DNA from 4 places in the Streptomyces sp. NPDC012466 genome. Region 1 is predicted to be linked to each of the others. Evidence: riboswitches for the same ligand, from Rfam matches in the RefSeq annotation. Region 1 holds a riboswitch; each other region holds the start of a gene.
What was found. Region 1 has a riboswitch for cobalamin ahead of ACFY9E_RS21665 (ABC transporter substrate-binding protein). Riboswitches for the same ligand answer to the same signal wherever they lie in the genome.

Region 1 (4,941 bases):
GCGCGAGGGCCACGCCGTCCAGGATGAGGCGTCCGTCGGCACGGCGACCGACCCGGTCGGCCCGCAGCCCCTCACCCTTCGAACGCCCGGTGCCGCTCACCGCACCCTCCGCGTCCGGTACAGCACCGCCACGAACGCCGGCACTCCGATCAGCGACGTCACGACCCCCACCGGAACCTCCTGCGGATCGAGGACGGTACGGGCCAGGGTGTCGACCCACACCAGGAACACCGCCCCCGCGAGAGCGGTGACCGGCAGAAGCCGTGCGTGCCCGGGACCGGTCAGGGCCCGGGCGGCGTGCGGCAGGACCAGCCCCACGAAGCCGATCGCCCCGGCCGAACTGACCAGGGCGGCCGTGAGCAGGGCCGTGACGCACAGCAGCACCAGGCGGGTGCGGGCGACGGACACCCCGAGCGCGGCCGCCGCGTCCTGCCCGAAGGCGAAGGCGTCGAGGGTACGCGCGTACGACAGGCACACCACCAACGCCAGGGCCAGCACCGCCAGGCACAGCCACACGTCGGTCCAGCCGGCGCCGCCGAGCGAGCCGAGGAGCCAGAACAGCACGCCGCGGGTCGTCTCGGCGTCGGCGGCGGTCATGACGACGAAGGAGGTGAGCGCGGAGAAGAGCTGCATGGCGGCGACGCCCGCGAGGACGACCCGGTCGGTGGTGCCGCCGAGGGTGTGACTGAGCAGCAGCACCAGCGCGAACGACAGCAGGGCGCCGAGGAACGCCCCGGCGGACACCGGGAGGGCGCCGCCGCCCACGCCGAGGACGACGACGAGGACCGCTCCGGTGGAGGCGCCCGAGGACACTCCGAGCACGAACGGGTCGGCGAGGGGATTGCGCAGCAGCGACTGCATCACCGCCCCGCACACGGCGAGTCCGGCCCCGCACACCGCGGCGAGCAGGGTGCGGGGCAACCGCAGCTGCCAGACGATCCCGTCCCGGATCGGCGTCAGCCCCGAGCTGCCGAGACCCAGGTGGGCGGCGACGACGGACCACACGTCGGCGACCCGGATGTCGGCGGGGCCGATGGTGATGGCCACGGCGAGGGAGGCGGCGAGCGCGACGGCCCCCGCCGCGCCCAGCGCGATCGACCCGGATGTCGGCGGGGCCGATGGTGATGGCCACGGCGAGGGAGGCGGCGAGCGCGACGGCCCCCGCCGCGCCCAGCGCGAGTCCGGCCCCGCGTCGGGCCCCGGGGGCCGGCTCGCTCCGGGTGGTCACTTCACCAGCCCGAACCGGCGCAGCCCCGCGGCCACCCGCTCCACGCCCTCGACGGTGCGGATGGTCGGGTTCATGGCCTGCCCGCTGAGCAGCACGTACCGCTTGTGCCGGACGGCGTCCATGTTCCTGGTGACGGGGTTGGACTCCAGGAAGGCGATCTTCTTCGCGGCCGACTCGGCGGTCTGCGACTTGCGGGTCAGGTCGCCGATGACGAGGACGTCGGGGTCGCGGTCGGCGACCGTCTCCCAGTTGACCTGCGGCCATTCCTCGCGGGTGTCGTCGAAGGCGTTCTTCGCGCCGAGGACCCGGGTGATGATGCCCGGCGCTCCGCAACAGCCGGCCGTGTAGGGCGACTCGGAGTTGGCGAACCAGTACAGGAGGGTGACGTCGGAGGCGTCGATGCCGGCCGTGGCCTTCTTCATGCGCTGCTGGAGGGAGGCCACGAGCTTGTCGCCCCGCTCCTTCACCCCGAACACGGTCGCGAGGTCCCGGACTTCGCCGTAGACGGTGTCGATGCCCAGGGCCTTGTCGCGTGCGCCGTCGCCGCCGCCGGAGTTGTCCTTGCCTGCGCAGTCGGACGGGGAGACGTAGGTGGGGACGCCGAGCTTCTCGAACTGCTCGCGGGTTGCGACGCCGCCCTTGCCGAGGGTGGAGACGAAGGACGCGGCGACGAAGTCGGGGTCGGCGTCCAGGACGCGTTCGAAGGACGGGTTGTCGTCGGCTAGGCGCGGCACCGACGCGTTGGCCTTCTCCAGCCCCTTCATCACCGGGTCGGTCCAGGTCGCGGTGCCCGCGAGGCGGTCGGTTAGACCGAGGGACAGCAGGATCTCGGTGGTGCCCTGGTTGAGGGAGACCGCGTGCCGCGGCGGGGTCTCGACGGCGACGTCGTGGCCACAGTTGACGAGCGTGACGGCGGCCTTCGCCGTCGTGGGTCCGGAGGCGCCGCAGCCGGTCAGGAGCAGGGAGCCGGCCGCGAGCAGGACGGCGGCACGGGCGGGTAGGGCGAGGGACACGGGAACCAGTCCTCAGGCGTCGAGGGCCCATTCGCGGAGCCCGGTCGTACGGTGCTCCCCCGCCGCATGCGGCCGCGGGGGCCGCCAGCAGGTCTTCGGACTCGGGTTCACCCGGATCGGAGCGCCTTCCCGGACGTCCACGAGGGAGTCCAGTGGCCGAGGCCCCGCCCGTCCCCCTCACCGCTGCGCGTCAGTTCCGGATTCGCACCGGATTCCCTGACCCACGTACATGGGTTCGACTGGCCTCGGCAAGCTATCACGGAGGCCGTCCGGGGAATCACCGCGCACCCCGCGCCGTTGACCCGGGAGCAGTTCGTCCACGACTCCCGAGGAGGCCGCCGGTGTACGGCGACGAGGCAACGGTCCGCAGGATTCTCACCGGGCTCGGCGACACCTGGGCCGTGGTGGGCCTGTCGTCGAACCGGCAGCGCGCGGCGTACGGCGTCGCCGCCGTGCTCCAGCGCTTCGGCAAGCGCGTCGTGCCGGTGCACCCGAAGGCGGAGACGGTGCACGGGGAGAAGGGGTACGCGAACCTGGCGGACATCCCCTTCGAGGTGGACGTGGTGGACGTCTTCGTGAACAGCGACCTCGCCGGAGCCGTCGCCGACGAGGCGGTCGCCAAGGGCGCGAAGGGCGTCTGGTTCCAGCTCGGCGTCATCGACGAAGCGGCGTACGACCGGACCCGGGCGGCGGGCCTGGAGATGGTGATGGACCGCTGCCCGGCGATCGAGATCCCACGGCTGTCTCATCACCGCGTACAGGAATCCTGAAGCGTTTCCCACGAAATCCCCGTGCCCGGTCAAGGCTGCACAACTCGTCTTCTGCGGTCGCCTGACCCCTTCCTAACCTGAGGCCTCTTGCTCGCCGAACTCCCCGAGTTCATCTCTGAGAGGCCCCGCATTCATGGAAAGAGACGGCCTGCGCCGGGAGGTCGGGCTGATCGGGCTCATGTGGGCCTCGGTCGGTTCCATCATCGGCTCGGGCTGGCTGTACGGCGCCGAGAAGGCCGTCGTGGCGGCCGGCCCCGCGGCGATCCTGTCCTGGCTCATCGGCGCGGTGGCGATCGTGCTGCTGGCCCTGGTGCACGCGGAACTGGGCGGCATGTTCCCGGTCGCGGGCGGCACGGCCCGCTACCCGCACTACGCGTTCGGCGGACTGGCCGGCATGTCCTTCGGCTGGTTCTCCTGGCTCCAGGCGGCGACCGTGGCACCGATCGAGGTCGAGGCCATGATCGGCTACGCCGGGCACTGGCACTGGGCACAGGGCTTCCAGCACGCGAAGGACGGGACGCTCACGACGAGCGGCTTCGCCGTCGCCGTCGTCCTGATGGCCGTGTTCGTCGTCGTCAACTTCCTCGGCGTGCGGATCCTGGCGCACACCAACAGCGCCGCCACCTGGTGGAAGGTGGCCGTGCCGCTGGCCGCGATCTTCATCATCGCGGCCGGCAACTTCCACCCGGGCAACTTCACCGAGCACGGTTTCGCCCCCTTCGGCGCCCACGGCGTGCTGAGCGCCGTCAGCTCCAGCGGCATCATCTTCGCTCTGCTGGGCTTCGAGCAGGCGATCCAGCTGGCGGGCGAGAGCCGCGACCCGCAGCGTGACCTGCCCCGCGCCACGATCGGCTCGGTCGCCATCGGCGCGGCCATCTACGTCCTGCTCCAGGTCGTCTTTATCGCCGCCCTGCCGCTGAGCTCCTTCGCGCACGGCTGGACCAAGCTCGACTACCCCGGCATCAGCGGTCCGTGGGCCGGACTCGCGACCCTGGTGGGTCTCGGCTGGCTGAGCGCGGTGCTGTACCTGGACGCGGTGGTCTCCCCCGGCGGCACCGGCCTGATCTACACGACGGCCACGTCCCGCGTCTCCTACGGTCTGGCCCGCAACGGTTACGCGCCGAAGCTCTTCGCCCGCACGGACGCGCGCGGCGTGCCGTGGTTCGGGCTGATCGTGTCCTTCGTGACCGGCGTGGTCTGCTTCCTGCCGTTCCCCAGCTGGCAGCAACTGGTCAGCTTCATCACCTCGGCGAGCGTGCTGATGTACGCGGGCGCCCCACTGGCCTACGGCGTCTTCGCGGACCGGCTGCCGCACCGGGAGCGCCCCTACCGCCTGCCCGGCGGGAAGGTCCTCTCGCCCCTGTCGTTCGTGGTGGCCGACCTCATCATCTACTGGTCCACCTGGGACACCCTGTGGCGGCTCGGCGTGGCCATCGTCCTCGGCTACGTCCTGCTCGGCGGCTACGCCTGGTACGCCGTCCGCAAGGGTCTGCCCGACGCGCCCCGCCTCGACTGGAGGGCCGCCCAGTGGCTGCCCGTGTACCTGCTGGGCATGGGCGTCATCTCCTGGCAGGGCGGTTTCGGCGGCCAGGGGCACCTCGGACTGTGGTGGGACGTCCTGGTCGTCGCCGTGTTCTCGCTGGCGATCTACTACTGGGCCCGTGCCTCGGCTTCCCGGACCGGGGAGATCGAGCGGAGCATCGAGGAGGTGGCCGTCGCGGAGGTGCCCGTGCACTGAGACCGGCCTCCATAATGTGCGCATGACCCACCCCGTGCCGCCCGTCAACTCCGGCGCCCCGCAACGCTTCCCGGTCGTTGTCGTGGGCGCCGGTCCCGCGGGGCTGACCGTCGGCAACATCCTGCGGGCCGCGTCCGTTGACTGTCTGGTGCTGGAGACGGAGACCCGGGAGTTCATAGAACAGCGGCCCCG
Region 2 (4,941 bases), on a different contig from region 1:
GACCGGCTTGCCCAGCAGCACGACCTGACTGCTCTGCTCACCCCCGGGCTTGAGCAGCACGGGATTCATCAGCGCGGTCGGCTCGACCCGGCAGGCCTGCGCCTGCATGGCCTGCGCCCGCCCGATCTCGGCCCCCTCCTTCGTCACGAAGGAGTTCAGGGACATGTTCTGCGCCTTGAAGGGCGCGACCTTGACGCCCTGCCGCACCAGCCACCGGCAGATCCCGGCGGTCACGACGCTCTTGCCCGCGTCGGAGGTGGTGCCGGCGACGAGAAGCCCACCGCTCATGTCATTTCCCCCTCTTCAGCAACCGCGCACCGGCGCACACGCCGAGCGCCAGCCAGGTGACGCGCCGCGAGAGCCGCACAGCCCGTGCGACGTCGTGCGTGCCGACGGCACGCCCCCCGGTGTTCAGCACGGGCCGGTCCTCCACCCGCCCGCCGTACGAGAGCGTCCCGCCCAGCCGCACCCCGAGAGCCCCCGCGAAAGAGGCCTCCACCGGACCGGCGTTGGGGCTCGGGTGCTTCGCCGCGTCGGCCCGCCAGGCCCGCACGGCACCCCGGGGATCCGGCCCGGCCAGGGCTGCGAGGACCGCGGTCAGCCGTGCTCCCGGCCAGCCCGCGAGGTCGTCCAGCCGCGCGGAGGCCCACCCGTACCGCCGGTAGCGGGCCGACTTGTGTCCGACCATCGCGTCCAGGGTGTTGACGGCCCGGAACCCGAGCAGCCCCGGCACCCCGCCGACGGCTCCCCACACCAGGGCCCCCACCACCGCGTCGGAGGTGTTCTCGGCGACCGACTCGACCACGGCCCGGGCGATGCCGTCGGCATCGAGGGCCTGCGGGTCCCGCCCGCACAGATGCGGCAGCCGGGCCCGGGCCGTCTCGACGTCACCGGCCTCCAGGGCCCGCCCGATGGCCTGCGCCTCCCGCGCGAGCGAAGTCCCCCCGACGACGGCCCAGGTGGCGGCACCCGTCAGCGCGACGGAGGCGACGGAGGACGTCCGCACGGCCCGCGCGGCGACGGAGCCGAGGGCGACGGCCCCCGAGGTGCACACGGCGGTGTGCAGCGCGCCCCACCCGCGGTGGTCCCGCCACAACACCCGTTCCACGGCACCCGCGGCCCGTCCGAACGCGGCGACCGGATGCCCTCGGCGAGGATCACCGAGCAGCAGGTCACCGATCAGACCGGCGGCGGCACCGTACGCGAAGACGCGACCGGCACCCATGGGCTCAGCCGGCCGGAAGGGCAGGCGGAGGCGGGGTGTTGGAACGGGATCGGCAGCCGCGCATGGCGATACGTGTCCTCACTCAGGGTGTCCACGCCCTGGTTCGACGAGACCGGCGGCGAGAGTTCCTGGCTCCCGGGGATCACTACCCCGGTGACAGTGGCGGGACCGCGCCGGACTCTCACCGGCTTCCTCTCCTGCCGCCGTACTGGCCCCGGCAGTCCACCACGGCCGGCAACCGCCGTCAACTTGCCGTTGACCTGCGAGGGGAGAGTGTGGAGAACCCCACACCGGCCCCTTCCCGCACACGACGACCGGGCGGCGCGGGACCGGAGTCCCGCGCCGCCCGGCGGACACGATGTGCGGTCGGGCCGTCAGGCCACGATCAGGTAGATCCCGTAGCCCACGGCCGCCGCGCACGCCGCGAAGCACGCGTACGCTCCCGTGACCGCGAGCCCGGCGGACCCGCCCTGCGCCACCGCGCGCTCGCGGCGCGACAGGCCGGTGATGCCGAGGGTGAACAGGCCGACGAGGGCAACGGTGACCACGAGGCTGACACCGAAGACGGAGCCGAGGGCCGCCCAGTCGATCTTCATCTCAGAGACTCTTCCTTGTAACCGGTGGGCGGGGTCAGACCGTGGTGGTCGTGGTCGGCGTCCGTTCGGCCGTGGCCTGCGCCGGGAACGAGGGGACCGGCTCCTCGGCGACCGTGCCGCCCGCAGGCGGCGGCGTCACCGCGGCCATCGCGGTGGTCACCACGCCGGCCGGCTCCGCCTCGTCGGCGTCGTTGACGTTGGTGTGGTCGACGACCTCACGCCGGGACAGCTTCCAGATCGCCGCGCTGGAGGCGACGAGGAAGACGGCCACCACGGCGGTGCCCCAGTTGCCGAAGCCGGTGACGTACTCGGCGAGCGCGCCCACCAGGGCCGCCGCCGGGAGCGTCAGACCCCACGCGACGAACATCCGCGTCGCGGTCGACCAGCGGACGACACCGCCCTTGCGGCCGAGCCCCGCGCCCATCACCGAGCCGGACACCGAGTGCGTCGTGGAGAGGGAGAAACCGATGTGGGAGGAGGCCAGGATGACCGTGGCCGCGGAGGTCTGGGCGGCGAAGCCCTGCTGCGGCTGGAGGTCGGTCAGTCCCTTGCCCATGGTGCGGATGATGCGCCAGCCACCCAGGTACGTGCCGAGCGCGATGGCGAGACCCGCCGAGAGGATGACCCACATGGGCGGGTCGGAGTCGGGGGCGACAGCGCCGCCGGCGACCAGGGCGAGGGTGATGACACCCATCGTCTTCTGGGCGTCGTTGGTGCCGTGGGCCAGGGAGACCAGGCCGGCGGAGGCGATCTGGCCGGCTCGGTAGCCCTTCTTGGACGCCTGGCTGTCGGCCTTGCTGCCGAGGGAGTAGGTCAGCCGCGTGGCGAGCATCGCCGCGATGCCCGCGACCAGCGGGGCGGCGATCGCCGGGATGAGCACCTTGGTGACCAGCACGTCGCCGTGCACCGCGCCGACGCCCGCCGAGGCGATCGTGGCACCGATCAGGCCGCCCATGAGGGCGTGGGAGGAGCTGGACGGCAGGCCGACCAGCCAGGTCAGCAGGTTCCAGAGGATCGCGCCGACCAAGGCGGCGAAGATGACCTCGGGACGGATGCCGGCCTCGTCGACGAGGCCCTTGGAGATCGTGTTGGCGACTTCGACGGACAGGAAGGCGCCGACCAGGTTGAGGACCGCGGACATGGCCACCGCAACCTTGGGCTTCATGGCGCCCGTGGAAATGGTCGTGGCCATGGCGTTCGCGGTGTCGTGGAAACCGTTCGTGAAATCGAACGCGAGTGCGGTTACTACCACAATCGCGAGGATCAGCGAGAAGCTTTCCATTTACCCAGGCAATCGTTCGAGGTCGTTGACGGTACGAACGTAGGCAACCTGAGTGAACGGAAGATGAACTGGGAGGGGCGCAGGGGTGACCGCAAAGGGGGGTCGTGACTCCGCCCCGGAACGGCGGTCCCGGCGCCCGTCGGTCAGGCGCCTCGCGCGAACCGCTTCAGCCGATCGAGCGACCCGTCGAAGAGATTCTGGTCACCCGGCAGGGAGCCGCTGTCGCCGGCGCGGGTGATCTGGCCGGCCCCGCCCGGCGAGCCAGGCCGTAGCAGCCGTGCTTCTTGTCGTACGGGTTGTATGCGATGTCGAGCGCGGGCGGGCCGGCGGTGCGAAGTGGTAGGCGCCGCGCACCGGGCCCGCCCCGCGCACGCCGTCGTACTGCCGGCCGCGGCGGGGATCTTCCCCCAGGAATGGCGACGTGTACGGCGAAATCCTCCGGAGTGTACGGAAAGATCGGTGCATGTCCGAAGATCTCCGGCCGGGCAACACGCCCCGGCCGGCGGCGCGTTGAGTCTCCGCCTGGCAGGATCGCGGCATGGCTGAGCAGCGAGGCGACGAGCGGGGCACGGGAGACGCACGGCAGGCCGGACCGGGAGCGGGGGAGCGGCGCGGGAGTGCGCGCCCCGAGGAGGCGCGTGCCTGGGAGGACCTCGTCGCGACGGCCCGCCGGACGGTCGCGGACGGACTCGTCGTCGGCACGTCCGGCAACGTGTCGGTGCGCGTCGGCGACACGGTCCTGGTCACGCCGTCGGGCGTGCCCTACGACCGGCTGGCGCCGGACGACGTGACCGGCGTCGACCTCGACGGCCGGCAGGTCCTCGGCACGCTCGTCCCGACCAGCGAGCTGCCCATGCACCTCGCCGTCTACCGCACGACCGGCGCCCTGGCCGTCGTTCACACCCACGCCGTGCACGCCACGGCCGTCTCGACGCTCGTGAGCGAGCTCCCGCTGATCCACTACATGGCCGCGGCGCTCGGCGGTCCCGTCCGGGTCGCCCCGTACGCCACGTACGGCACCGACGAGTTGGCCGAGAACATGCTCCGCGCCCTCGCCGGCCGCTCCGGCTGCCTCCTCCAGAACCACGGCACCGTCACCCACGGCGGCACCCTCGACCAGGCCTACGACCGCACCGCCCAGCTGGAGTGGATGTGCCGCCTGTGGCTGACCGCCTCCTCGGTGCCGGGCCTGACCCCCGGCCTGTTGTCCCGGGAACAGCTCACCGAGGTGGAGGAGCGCCTGAGCGGCTACGGCCAGCGAGGCTGAGCCGTCCGCAGGGCCGCCGCGGACGTCACCCCGCGGCTGCCCCCCACTGGTCGCCCACGGCATCCGCCGGGACACTGGAGCCGTGCGCACTGTCAAAGCGACGGCCGCTGCCGTCACCGCCGTGATCGGGGCCGGTGCCGCCGCGGTGGCCGCCGGCCGGCTCGCCAGCGACGCCGCGCTCAAGGCGCCCCCCGGCAGGCCCCTGCCCACCGAGCCCCGGCTCACCGTGCACGGCACCGCCGACGGGCGCATCAGCCTCACCCGGGACCTCGCCGCCCTGCGCCCCGGCCGCTACGGCCTCTCCGGGGACGGCTCCCACGCGGTCGTCGGCCCCGTCCTGACCGGTGCCTCGCACCCCGCCGACACCGTCGTGCGCCGCCTGGAGAGCGTCACGCACGGCACGCTGGCGTCCGGCGACAAGGTGTGGCTCACACCGAACGTGTACGTCGGCGACCCCGGCGCCGCCCTCGGGCTCGAACACGCCGACGTCGACATCCCCGGCGAACTCGGCGCCCTGCCCGCGTGGTTCGTGCCGGGCAAGCGGGACACCTGGGTGATCGCCGTGCACGGA
Region 3 (4,941 bases), on a different contig from region 1:
TCCCGCGTACTGGCCCGCAAGACCGCCCGCGCGTCCACCGGCAAGGAGGCGTCCCGGCCGCCGCGCGAGAGCACCTGGCGGCTCTGCAAGGAGCTGTCACCGCTGCTGCGGCTGCTGATCCTCACCCAGCTGGCCTTCAACATCGGCTTCTACGCCGTCCTGCCGTTCCTCGCCGAGCACCTCGGCACCGCGATCGGCATGGCGGGGTGGCTGGTCGGGTTCGTGCTCGGGCTGCGCACCTTCAGCCAGCAGGGCCTGTTCGTGGTCGGCGGCTGGCTCGTCGACCGGTTCGGGGTGCGGCCGGTGGTGCTGGCGGGCTGTGTGCTGCGCATCGCCGGGTTCGCCTGGCTCGGGTACGCGCAGACCGGTGGGGCCGTGATCGGGGCGGTGCTGGTGATCGGTTTCGCCGCCGCGCTGTTCTCCCCCGCCGTGGAGTCCGAGGTGGCCCGCCAGGCGGTGGTCTGGGAGGAGGACGGGCACGGCCCGCGCACCCGGGTCCTGGCCCTGTTCAGTGTGGCGGGCCAGGCCGGGGCGTTCGTCGGGCCGCTGCTCGGCGCGCTGCTGCTCGCCGTCGACTTCCGCACGGCGTGCCTCGCCGGTGCCGCGGTGTTCGTGCTCGTCCTCGCCGGGCACCTGTGGCTGATGCCGCAGCACATCCCCGGCCGGGTCCGCGTCCGGGAGCGGGGCGGGGCCCGCGTCCTGCTGCGCAACCGCCGCTTCCTCGCCCTGTGCTGCGCGTACGGCACCTATCTCCTCGCCTACAACCAGCTGTACCTGGCCCTGCCGGACGAGGTGCAGCGCGCGACCGGCTCCCAGGCGCCCCTGTCCTGGCTCTTCGCGCTGTCCTCCGTGCTGGTGGTCTTCACCCAGCTGCCGGTGACGCGCTGGGTTGGCGACCGGCTCGATCTGCGCCACTCCATGACCGCGGGGCTGCTGCTGATCGCGTCCGGTTTCGCGGTGGTGGCCGTGGCGCGGCCCGCGGGCTGGACGGGTGTCGCCGGGCTGCTGCCGGCCGCGGGCTTCGTGATCTTGCTCACGGTGGGTCAGATGCTGGTCGTGCCCGCCGCCCGCGCCTGGGTGCCCGACCTGGCCGAAGAGGGCCGGCTCGGCCTCTACATGGGTGCGCTGTCGTCGGTCTCCGGCCTGATCGTCCTCGCCGGCAGCGCGGCCACGGGCTCCCTGCTCGACCTGGACCTGCCGGCCGCCGTGCCGTGGCTGGCCCTCGCGGCCGTACCCGCCCTGGCGGTGGCCCTGCTGCCGCGCCGGGCGGAGGGGGCGGGCGCGGCGGCCTGATACGGCGCCGGGAGGCGCCCGGCGCGCCCCGGCGACCGGCGCGCGGGAGTGTCACCCCGGCGGACGCTCTCCCCGCTCGGGGATCTCCGGGAGCGCACCGTCCGGGGAGACCACTGTGGCGATCATGGGCCGTGCCGCGCCAGTATCCTGGGTCGGCTGCGGCACCCCCCCACCAATCCCCGTGCGGAAGCGGGGAGTTCGGCCTGCGGCGATGACCTTCCCACACGCATGAGACGAGGACGAGTGCTGCTAGCGGGCCGCTACCGGCTGGATGTTGAGATCGGGCGCGGTGGAATGGGAGAGGTCTGGCGTGCGTACGACGAGACGCTCGCCAGAGCGGTGGCCGTCAAGCTGCTGCTGCCCCAGGACACCGACGCCACGGCAACCTCCCGGTTCCGTCTGGAGGCGCAGACCGCCGGGCGCCTCAACCACCCCAACGTGGTGGGCGTCCTGGACTTCGGCGAGTTCGACAACCGGCTGTACCTGGTGATGGAGCTGGTCGAGGGCGACAGTCTCGCCGGGGTGCTGAACGGCTCCGGCACGCTGCCCGCCGAGCGGGTGGCCCATCTCGCCGCGCAGGCGTCCGCGGGGCTCGCCGCCGCGCACGGGCAGGGCATCGTGCACCGCGACGTCAAACCCGCCAACCTGCTGCTCGACGCCAACGGCACGCTGAAGATCGGCGACTTCGGCATCGCCCGGTTCCTCGACGACCCCGGCGCCGCGCTGACCGCCACCGGCCAGATCGTCGGCACCGGCCTCTACCTCGCGCCCGAACGGGCCCTGGGCAAGCCCGCGGGGCCCGCCTCCGACATGTACTCCCTGGGCTGCGTGCTCTACCAGCTCCTCAGCGGCCGCCCGCCGTTCCAGGCCGACACCGCCGTCGCCCTGCTCCACCAGCATCTCGACTCGGCTCCCGTGCCGCCTCGCGAACTCGGGGTCTCCGGACTGCCGCCGGCGTTCGAGAACTACCTCCTCGGCCTGCTCGCCAAGCAGCCCGAGGACCGTCCCACCGCCCAGCAGGCCGCCGAGTGGTTCACCGGGGGCGCCTGGCGGGGCCTGCCCGAGCCGCTGCCGGAGGTCTCGCCGCCGCTGCGGCCGAAGACCGCGTCCGCGGCGCCGTCCGCCGGGCCGGGCCCGTACACCGCCGAGACCAGCAGCCCGACCACGTACGCGCTGCCCGCGACCACGGGACACCGCACCGCGGCCCGGGCGGCCCAGGCGGGTCGTTCGGGGCGCTCACGCGGGCGCGGCGGCCCCGGCAACCGCTCCCGGGTGGTCGCGACGGCCGCCGCCGCGGCACTCTTCCTCGCCGCGATGCTCCTCGGCATGCGCTGGTTCTCGCCCGACACCACCGCGGAGGGCACGGAACCCGACGCGTCCCCGTCCGCGAGCAGCCCCGCCGCCACGCCGGCCACCGACTCCGCCACGTCCGTCTCCCCCGACCAGGACGCCGGCCCGGCAGCCGCTCCGGGGGCCGCCGGCACGCCGGGCACCGGCACCGTGGCCGATGTCACTCCGTCCACGCCGGCCGCCTCCCCGCCCCCTCCCGCGCCCGCGTCCGGCACCCCGGCTCCCGCCGGGGAAGCGGGCGACGGCGGCCCGGAGCAGCCGAAGCCGGAGAAGCCGGGCCCCGCCGGGGAAGGCGGGGAGGGCGACGACGGCGGAGACGACGGGGGCGACGACTGACACGGCCCGGACATCGCGTGACGGGACCCTTCCCGCAGCGCGTGGATCAGCCGGGGGATGCGCCGGTGTGCGAGCGGGCGCCCCCTCGCGCGCCCCCAGGGGTGGCTTGTCATCGCCCTTACCCCGGCCTTATTGTCACCAGGCCTTGGTGAACGGGAAATCCGGTGTGATGCCGGTGCGGCCCTCGCCACTGTGAATCGGGAAGTCCGGCTCCGGCCCTCACGGGCAGCCACTGGGTCCTCGCGACCCGGGAAGGCGGAGTTCGGGCGGTGGTACCCGTCAGCCAGGAGACCGGCCAAGGCGCGTCAACCATCCACGAGGTGCTGGAGAGGGTCTGCTGAGCCATGCACATTGCCGAGGGTTTCCTTCCTCCGGCGCACGCGGTCGCCTGGGGCGTCGCGTCGGCGCCGTTCGTCGTCCACGGGGTCCGGTCGCTCACCCGTGAAGTGCGCGAGCACCCCGAGAGCACCCTGCTCCTCGGTGCGTCCGGCGCCTTCACGTTCGTCCTGTCCGCCCTGAAACTGCCGTCCGTCACCGGCAGTTGCTCGCACCCCACCGGCACGGGCCTCGGAGCCATCCTGTTCCGGCCGCCCATCATGGCGGTGCTGGGCACCATCACCCTGCTCTTCCAGGCGCTGCTGCTCGCGCACGGCGGCCTGACCACGCTCGGCGCCAACGTCTTCTCGATGGCGATCGTCGGTCCCTGGGCCGGATACGCCGTCTACGCCCTGCTGCGGCGCTTCAACGCGCCGCTGATGGTGGCCGTGTTCTCCGGCGCGTTCGTCGCCGACCTGTCCACCTACTGCGTCACCAGCGTGCAGCTGGCGCTCGCGTTCCCCGACCCGGGCAGCGGATTCCTAGGCGCGCTCGGCAAGTTCGGTTCCATCTTCGCCGTCACCCAGATCCCGCTCGCGGTGAGCGAGGGCCTGCTGACCGTGCTCGTGATGCGGCTGCTGGTGCAGTCCAGCAAGGGCGAACTGACCCGGCTGGGCGTACTCCTCACCAAGAAGCAGACCCGGACCGAGACCGAGGCGGTGGCCCGATGAGCAGGAACACGAAGATCAACCTGGTGCTGCTGTTCGCCGTGGCCGCGCTCGCGGTGCTGCCCCTGGCACTCGGCCTCGGCGACCACAAGAAGGAGCCGTTCACGGGATCCGATGCCGAGGCCGAGACGGCGATCACCGAGCTGAAGCCGGATTACGAGCCGTGGTTCTCGCCGCTGTACGAGCCGCCGTCCGGAGAGATCGAGTCGGCTCTGTTCGCCCTCCAGGCGGCTCTCGGTGCCGGAGTCCTCGCCTACTACTTCGGCCTGCGCCGGGGACGCCGGCAGGGCGAGCGGCGGGCGCTGGAGCGGGAGGCCGGCAGCGCGCTCGCGGGCGCCGCGGGGAAGTCCACCGCGGAACAGGACTGAGCCGGGTGCTGCCGATCGACGCGGCGGCGCACGGCAGTCGCTGGCGCCGCCGCCATCCCGTGGACAAGGCCGTGCTCGGGCTCGGCCTGACCGTGCTCGCGATCTCCCTGCCGCCCTGGCCGGGCGCGGCCCTGGTGCTGCTGACCGCCCTGGTGGTGCTGCTCGGGCCGGCCGGTGTGCCCGGGCGGCGGCTGTGGCGGGCCTACCGGGTGCCGCTGGGCTTCTGTGTGACCGGCGCGGTCACACTGCTCGTCCAGGTGGGCGGCCCGGGCGGCTTCGTCTCCCTCGCCGCCGACGGGCCGCTGCGGGCCGGGGAGTTGCTGCTGCGCACCTCGGCGGCCTCGCTGGGCGTGCTGCTGTTCGCCTTCACCACCCCCATGTCCGACCTGCTGCCGCGCCTGGTCCGGGCCGGGATTCCCGCGCCGGTCGTCGACGTCGCGCTGGTGACGTACCGGATGAGCTTCCTGCTGCTGGACTCCGTGCGTCGCATCCGGGAGGCCCAGGCGGCCCGGCTCGGGCACACCAGCCGGAGCGCGGAGTGGCGTTCCCTG
Region 4 (4,941 bases), on a different contig from region 1:
CCTCCTCCACCGTCCAGGTGTTCTTGATGGCGTCCCGGTAGCGCTCGTAGAAGTCCGGGTAGCGCATGGGGCGCAGGGTGAGCTCGAAGCCGGGATCGAGAAGGTTCTGGGTGCTCATTACTGGCAGGCCTCGCAGGACTCGGGGTTTTCCAGGGAGCAGGCGACCGCTTCGGGATCCGGGGTGGCCTGCACGGGGACGGTGGCCTGGGCGGCGCGGGCGATCCGGGTCGCCGGGCGCGAGCGCAGGTAGTACGTCGTCTTCAGCCCGGACTTCCAGGCGTAGGCGTACATCGAGGAGAGCTTGCCGATGGTCGGCGTCTCCAGGAAGAGGTTCAGGGACTGGGACTGGTCCAGGAACGGGGTCCTGGCCGCCGCCATGTCGATCAGGCCGCGCTGCGGGATCTCCCAGGCCGTGCGGTAGAGGGCGCGGACGTCCTCGGGGATCCAGGCGAAGTCCTGCACCGAGCCGTTGGCCTCGCGCAGGGCCTCCCGGCTGCGGGCGTCCCACACGCCGAGCCGCTTCAACTCGTCCACCAGGTAGGAGTTGACCTGGAGGAACTCACCCGACAGCGTCTCGCGCTTGAACAGGTTGGACACCTGCGGCTCGATGCACTCGTACACGCCCGCGATGGAGGCGATCGTGGCCGTGGGCGCGATGGCGAGGAGCAGGGAGTTGCGCATGCCGGTCGTCGCGATCCGCTCGCGCAGGGCCGCCCAGCGCTCGGGCCAGGCCAGTTCCACGTCGTAGTGGTCGGGGTGCAGCACGCCCCGGGCCGTACGGGTCTTCTCCCAGGCCGGCAGCGGGCCGCTCCGCTCGGCGAGGTCGGCCGAAGCCTCGTAGGCGGCGAGCATGATGCGCTCGGCGACACGGGTGGACAGCGCCTTGGCCTCGGGCGAGTCGAAGGGCAGGCGCAGCTTGAAGAAGACGTCCTGCAGGCCCATGGCGCCGAGGCCGACCGGACGCCAGCGGGCGTTGGAGCGGCCCGCCTGCTCGGTCGGGTAGAAGTTGATGTCGACGACCCGGTCGAGGAAGGTCACGGCCGTGCGGACGGTCTCGTCCAGGCGCTCCCAGTCGAGGTCCCCGTCGCTCACGAAGGCACCGAGGTTGACCGAGCCCAGGTTGCAGACCGCCGTCTCCCCGTCGTCGGTCACCTCCAGGATCTCCGTGCAGAGGTTGGAGGAGTGGACGACGTGGCCAGGCTCGGCCGTCTGGTTGGCGGTGCGGTTGGCGGCGTCCTTGAAGGTCATCCAGCCGTTGCCGGTCTGCGCGAGGGTGCGCATCATCCGGCCGTACAGCTCGCGTGCGGGCAGCGTCTTCTTCGCCAGCCCCTTCGCCTCGGCCGCCCGGTAGGCGGCGTCGAACTCCTCGCCCCAGAGGTCGACCAGCTCGGGCACGTCCGAGGGGGAGAACAGCGACCACTGCGCGTCGGCGTTCACACGCCGCATGAACTCGTCCGGCACCCAGTGCGCGAGGTTCAGGTTGTGCGTACGGCGGGCGTCCTCACCGGTGTTGTCACGCAGCTCCAGGAACTCCTCGATGTCGGAGTGCCAGGTCTCCAGGTAGACGGCGGCGGCGCCCTTGCGACGGCCTCCCTGGTTCACGGCGGCGACCGAGGCGTCGAGGGTCTTCAGGAACGGGACGATGCCGTTGGAGTGCCCGTTGGTGCCGCGGATCAGCGAACCGCGGGCGCGGATGCGGGAGTAGGCGAGTCCGATGCCGCCGGCGTGCTTCGACAGCCGGGCCACCTGGTGGTAGCGGTCGTAGATGGAGTCCAGCTCGTCCTTGGGGGAGTCGAGGAGGTAGCAGGACGACATCTGCGGGTGCCGGGTGCCCGAGTTGAAGAGGGTGGGGGAGGAGGGGAGGTAGTCGAGGCGGCTCATGAGCGCGTAGAGCGCGGCGACTTCGTCCACCGAGCGGCTGGTGTCGTCCTCGGCCAGACCGGCGGCGACGCGCAGCATGAAGTGCTGCGGCGTCTCGACGACCTTGCGGGTGATCGGGTGCCGGAGCAGGTAGCGGCTGTGCAGGGTGCGCAGGCCGAAGTAGCCGAAGCGGTCGTCGGCGCCGGTGTCGATGAGCGCGTCGAGCCGGGCGGCGTGCAGCCGCACGAACTCGGCGGTGCGGTCGGCGATGAGGCCCTCGCGGTGGCCGACCGCGACGGACTCGGTGAAGGAGGTGACGCCCTGCGAGGCGGCCTCGTCGCGGATGCCGATGGTCAGCAGCCGGGCGGCCAGCCGGGAGTAAGCGGGGTCCTCGGAGATCAGACCGGCCGCGGCCTCCGTCGCCAGCTCCCGCAACTCCGTCTCGTCCGCCCGGGCGGACCGGCCGCGCAGTGCGGCGGCGGCGACCCGGCCGGGGTCGGTGTCGGGGAGGTCGGCGGTCAGCTCGGTCAGGGTCCGCAGCAACGCGGCTCCGGGAGCGTCCTGCACTTCTTCGGCGGCTGAGACCGGTTCGGCTGGCGCGATGGTCACGTGGGGCTCTCCCTCGCTCGGCACGGGGGCCTCGTCGAGGGCAGGGGGCAGCACGCGAACGCACACGGCGCCGCGTCCACCGGCCCATTCCACGAGGCCCGGACGTCAGGGCACACCGGCCGGGTGGCCGGGTGCGCTGTCGGCAGGTCCTCGGACTGACTCCTGTGCACGAAACATGCACAAGTACACCGTTGCGGGACAGTTCCGGATTCGCACCGGATTCCCCTGCGGCGACAGCGAGCATGAGCATACATCTTGTGCCAGGCGCGCATGGCACCCCCAGATGTTGTGTCGCGCTGGTTTCAGAGCGTCAACTGGTAGGTCACCAGAGTGATGTCCGGGAGCCGCGTGAGAGACCCCGGGCATCACATACGACAGCGGGCCACCGTGACGGTCGGTCACGGTGGCCCGCTGCGGGTGGTGTGCGCTGGTTGGTGCCCCTGACGTCAGTGGGCCGAACCGGCGGTGGCGGGCGGGAGTTCCACCTGGACCCCGGGGTCGCCCGCGTCCGCCGTGTAGTCCTCCGGCTCGGTCTCGTCGATGCCGTCGGGAGCCTTCACGGCCCTCAGGACGAAGGTCAGGACGACGGTGACGACGACGTTCAGGACGAACGCCGTGAGGCCGATGTAGCCGATCTCCCCGATGCCGGGGATCTCCTTCGCGGAGCCGCCGAAGTGCTTCTGGGTCGGGGAGGCCACACCGTACGCGGCGACCGTGCCGTAGATCATGCCGACCGCCCAGCCCGCGAGCAGCGCCCAGCGGTGGAACCAGCGGGTGAACAGGCCGCCGACCAGGGCCGGGAAGGTCTGCAGGATCCAGATGCCGCCCAGGAGCTGGAAGTTGATGGCGACCGTCTTGTCCATGGTGAGGACGAAGGCCAGGGCGCCCACCTTCACCAGCAGGGAGACCAGCTTGGAGACCTTGGTCTCCTGCGCCGGTGTGGCGTCCGGCTTGATGAAGTCCTTGTAGATGTTGCGGGTGAAGAGGTTCGCGGCCGCGATGGACATGATGGCCGCGGGCACCAGCGCGCCGATGCCGATCGCCGCGAACGCCACGCCCGCGAACCAGTCCGGGAACATCGTCTCGAACAGCTGCGGAATGGCCAGCTGCCCGTTCTGCACCTTGATGCCGGCCGCGATCGCCATGAACCCGAGCAGCGCGAGCAGCCCCAGCATCAGGGAGTACAGCGGCAGGATCGTGGTGTTGCGGCGGATCACCTCACGGCTCTTCGAGGACAGCGTCGCCGTGATCGAGTGCGGGTACATGAAGAGGGCCAGGGCGGAGCCCAGCGCCAGAGTGGCGTACGTCCACTGGCCCGCCTCCGCCGGCACCAGCGCGCCGCGCGGCGCACCCGTGGCCGGGTTGGTCTGGCTGTAGGCCTCGCCGGCCTTGGCGAAGATCTCGTCGAAGCCGCCCAGCTTGATCGGGATGTAGATGATCGCCACCGCGATGACGATGTAGATCAGCGTGTCCTTCACGAACGCGATGAGCGCGGGGGCCCGCAGACCCGACGAGTACGTGTACGCCGCCAGCACGCCGAACGCGATCAGCAGCGGCAGGTCCTTGATGAACCAGTTGGTGTTCTCGCCGCCGCCGACACCCATCACGTCCAGCACGGCCTGGATGCCGACCAGTTGGAGCGCGATGTACGGCATCGTCGCCAGGATGCCGGTCACGGCCACCGCGAGCGACAGGCCCTTCGAGCCGAAGCGGCCGCGCACGAAGTCGGACGTCGTGACGTACCCGTGCTTGTGGGAGACCGACCACAGGCGGGGGAGGAAGGTGAAGATCAGCGGGTACACCAGGATCGTGTACGGCACCGCGAAGAAACCGGCCGCGCCCGCCGCGTAGATCGCGGCCGGGACGGCGACGAAGGTGTACGCCGTGTACAGGTCGCCGCCCAGCAGGAACCACGTGATCCAGGTGCCGAACGAGCGGCCGCCCAGGCCCCATTCGTCGAGGCTGTGCTCGTTCTCGGCCTTGCGCCAGCGCGCGGCCAGGAAGCCCATGACCGTCACGGCCAGGAAGAAGAAGATGAAGACGCCGAGTGCGACGCCGTTCACGCCGTCCTTCACTGCGACGCACCGCCCTTCGCGGCCGAGCGGGCGCGCTGGTCACGCTGCCACAGCTTGTAGGCGATCATCGTCAGGACGGTGGAGATGAGCACCCACGCCATCTGGTACCAGTAGAAGAACGGGATCCCGATGAAGGCCGGGTCGGTCTTCGCGTACGAACCGACCCACAGCATGGCCACGAACGGCGCTATGAGGCAGACGGCGATGACGACGCGCATGGGCGTCACCACCGGCCCTCTGCTGACTTCTGGGGCTTGCGACATCAGGCGGCTCCGTCCCCTTGGTGATCACCTGTGTAATGCGCAGGCAATCTAGGTCAGGGTGTGGCGATAACGGAACCCCTCGTCCGCAATGCGGTACCCAACCGAAACCAGGCCCCGGCAGCAGCCCTCAGCAG

Region 2: it holds a riboswitch for cobalamin, as region 1 does, so the genes downstream of both, ACFY9E_RS33145 (cobalamin biosynthesis protein) here and ACFY9E_RS21665 (ABC transporter substrate-binding protein) in region 1, are expected to answer to the same signal.
Region 3: it holds a riboswitch for cobalamin, as region 1 does, so the genes downstream of both, ACFY9E_RS00835 (energy-coupling factor ABC transporter permease) here and ACFY9E_RS21665 (ABC transporter substrate-binding protein) in region 1, are expected to answer to the same signal.
Region 4: it holds a riboswitch for cobalamin, as region 1 does, so the genes downstream of both, ACFY9E_RS35305 (ribonucleoside-diphosphate reductase subunit alpha) here and ACFY9E_RS21665 (ABC transporter substrate-binding protein) in region 1, are expected to answer to the same signal.

What each region holds. Positions count from the first base shown of each region.
Region 1 covers NZ_JBIBEQ010000005.1:566,008-570,948, forward strand. Annotated here, with positions in the region: gene ACFY9E_RS21655 (ATP-binding cassette domain-containing protein) at 1-100, opposite strand, end outside; gene ACFY9E_RS21660 (iron chelate uptake ABC transporter family permease subunit) at 97-1,095, opposite strand; gene ACFY9E_RS21665 (ABC transporter substrate-binding protein) at 1,225-2,241, opposite strand; cobalamin riboswitch at 2,310-2,500, opposite strand; gene ACFY9E_RS21670 (CoA-binding protein) at 2,583-3,011, shown strand; gene ACFY9E_RS21675 (amino acid permease) at 3,145-4,749, shown strand; gene ACFY9E_RS21680 (4-hydroxybenzoate 3-monooxygenase) at 4,772-4,941, shown strand, end outside.
Region 2 covers NZ_JBIBEQ010000011.1:52,227-57,167, reverse strand. Annotated here, with positions in the region: gene ACFY9E_RS33150 (cobyric acid synthase) at 1-288, opposite strand, end outside; gene ACFY9E_RS33145 (cobalamin biosynthesis protein) at 290-1,225, opposite strand; cobalamin riboswitch at 1,325-1,483, opposite strand; gene ACFY9E_RS33140 (hypothetical protein) at 1,600-1,821, opposite strand; gene ACFY9E_RS33135 (inorganic phosphate transporter) at 1,856-3,103, opposite strand; gene ACFY9E_RS33130 (class II aldolase/adducin family protein) at 3,642-4,370, shown strand; gene ACFY9E_RS33125 (alpha/beta fold hydrolase) at 4,453-4,941, shown strand, end outside.
Region 3 covers NZ_JBIBEQ010000001.1:176,482-181,422, forward strand. Annotated here, with positions in the region: gene ACFY9E_RS00825 (MFS transporter) at 1-1,293, shown strand, start outside; gene ACFY9E_RS00830 (protein kinase) at 1,588-2,979, shown strand; cobalamin riboswitch at 3,109-3,294, shown strand; gene ACFY9E_RS00835 (energy-coupling factor ABC transporter permease) at 3,324-4,025, shown strand; gene ACFY9E_RS00840 (energy-coupling factor ABC transporter substrate-binding protein) at 4,022-4,390, shown strand; gene cbiQ (cobalt ECF transporter T component CbiQ) at 4,396-4,941, shown strand, end outside.
Region 4 covers NZ_JBIBEQ010000012.1:202,674-207,614, reverse strand. Annotated here, with positions in the region: gene ACFY9E_RS35310 (ribonucleotide-diphosphate reductase subunit beta) at 1-118, opposite strand, end outside; gene ACFY9E_RS35305 (ribonucleoside-diphosphate reductase subunit alpha) at 118-2,469, opposite strand; cobalamin riboswitch at 2,593-2,726, opposite strand; gene mctP (monocarboxylate uptake permease MctP) at 2,916-4,544, opposite strand; gene ACFY9E_RS35295 (DUF3311 domain-containing protein) at 4,541-4,807, opposite strand.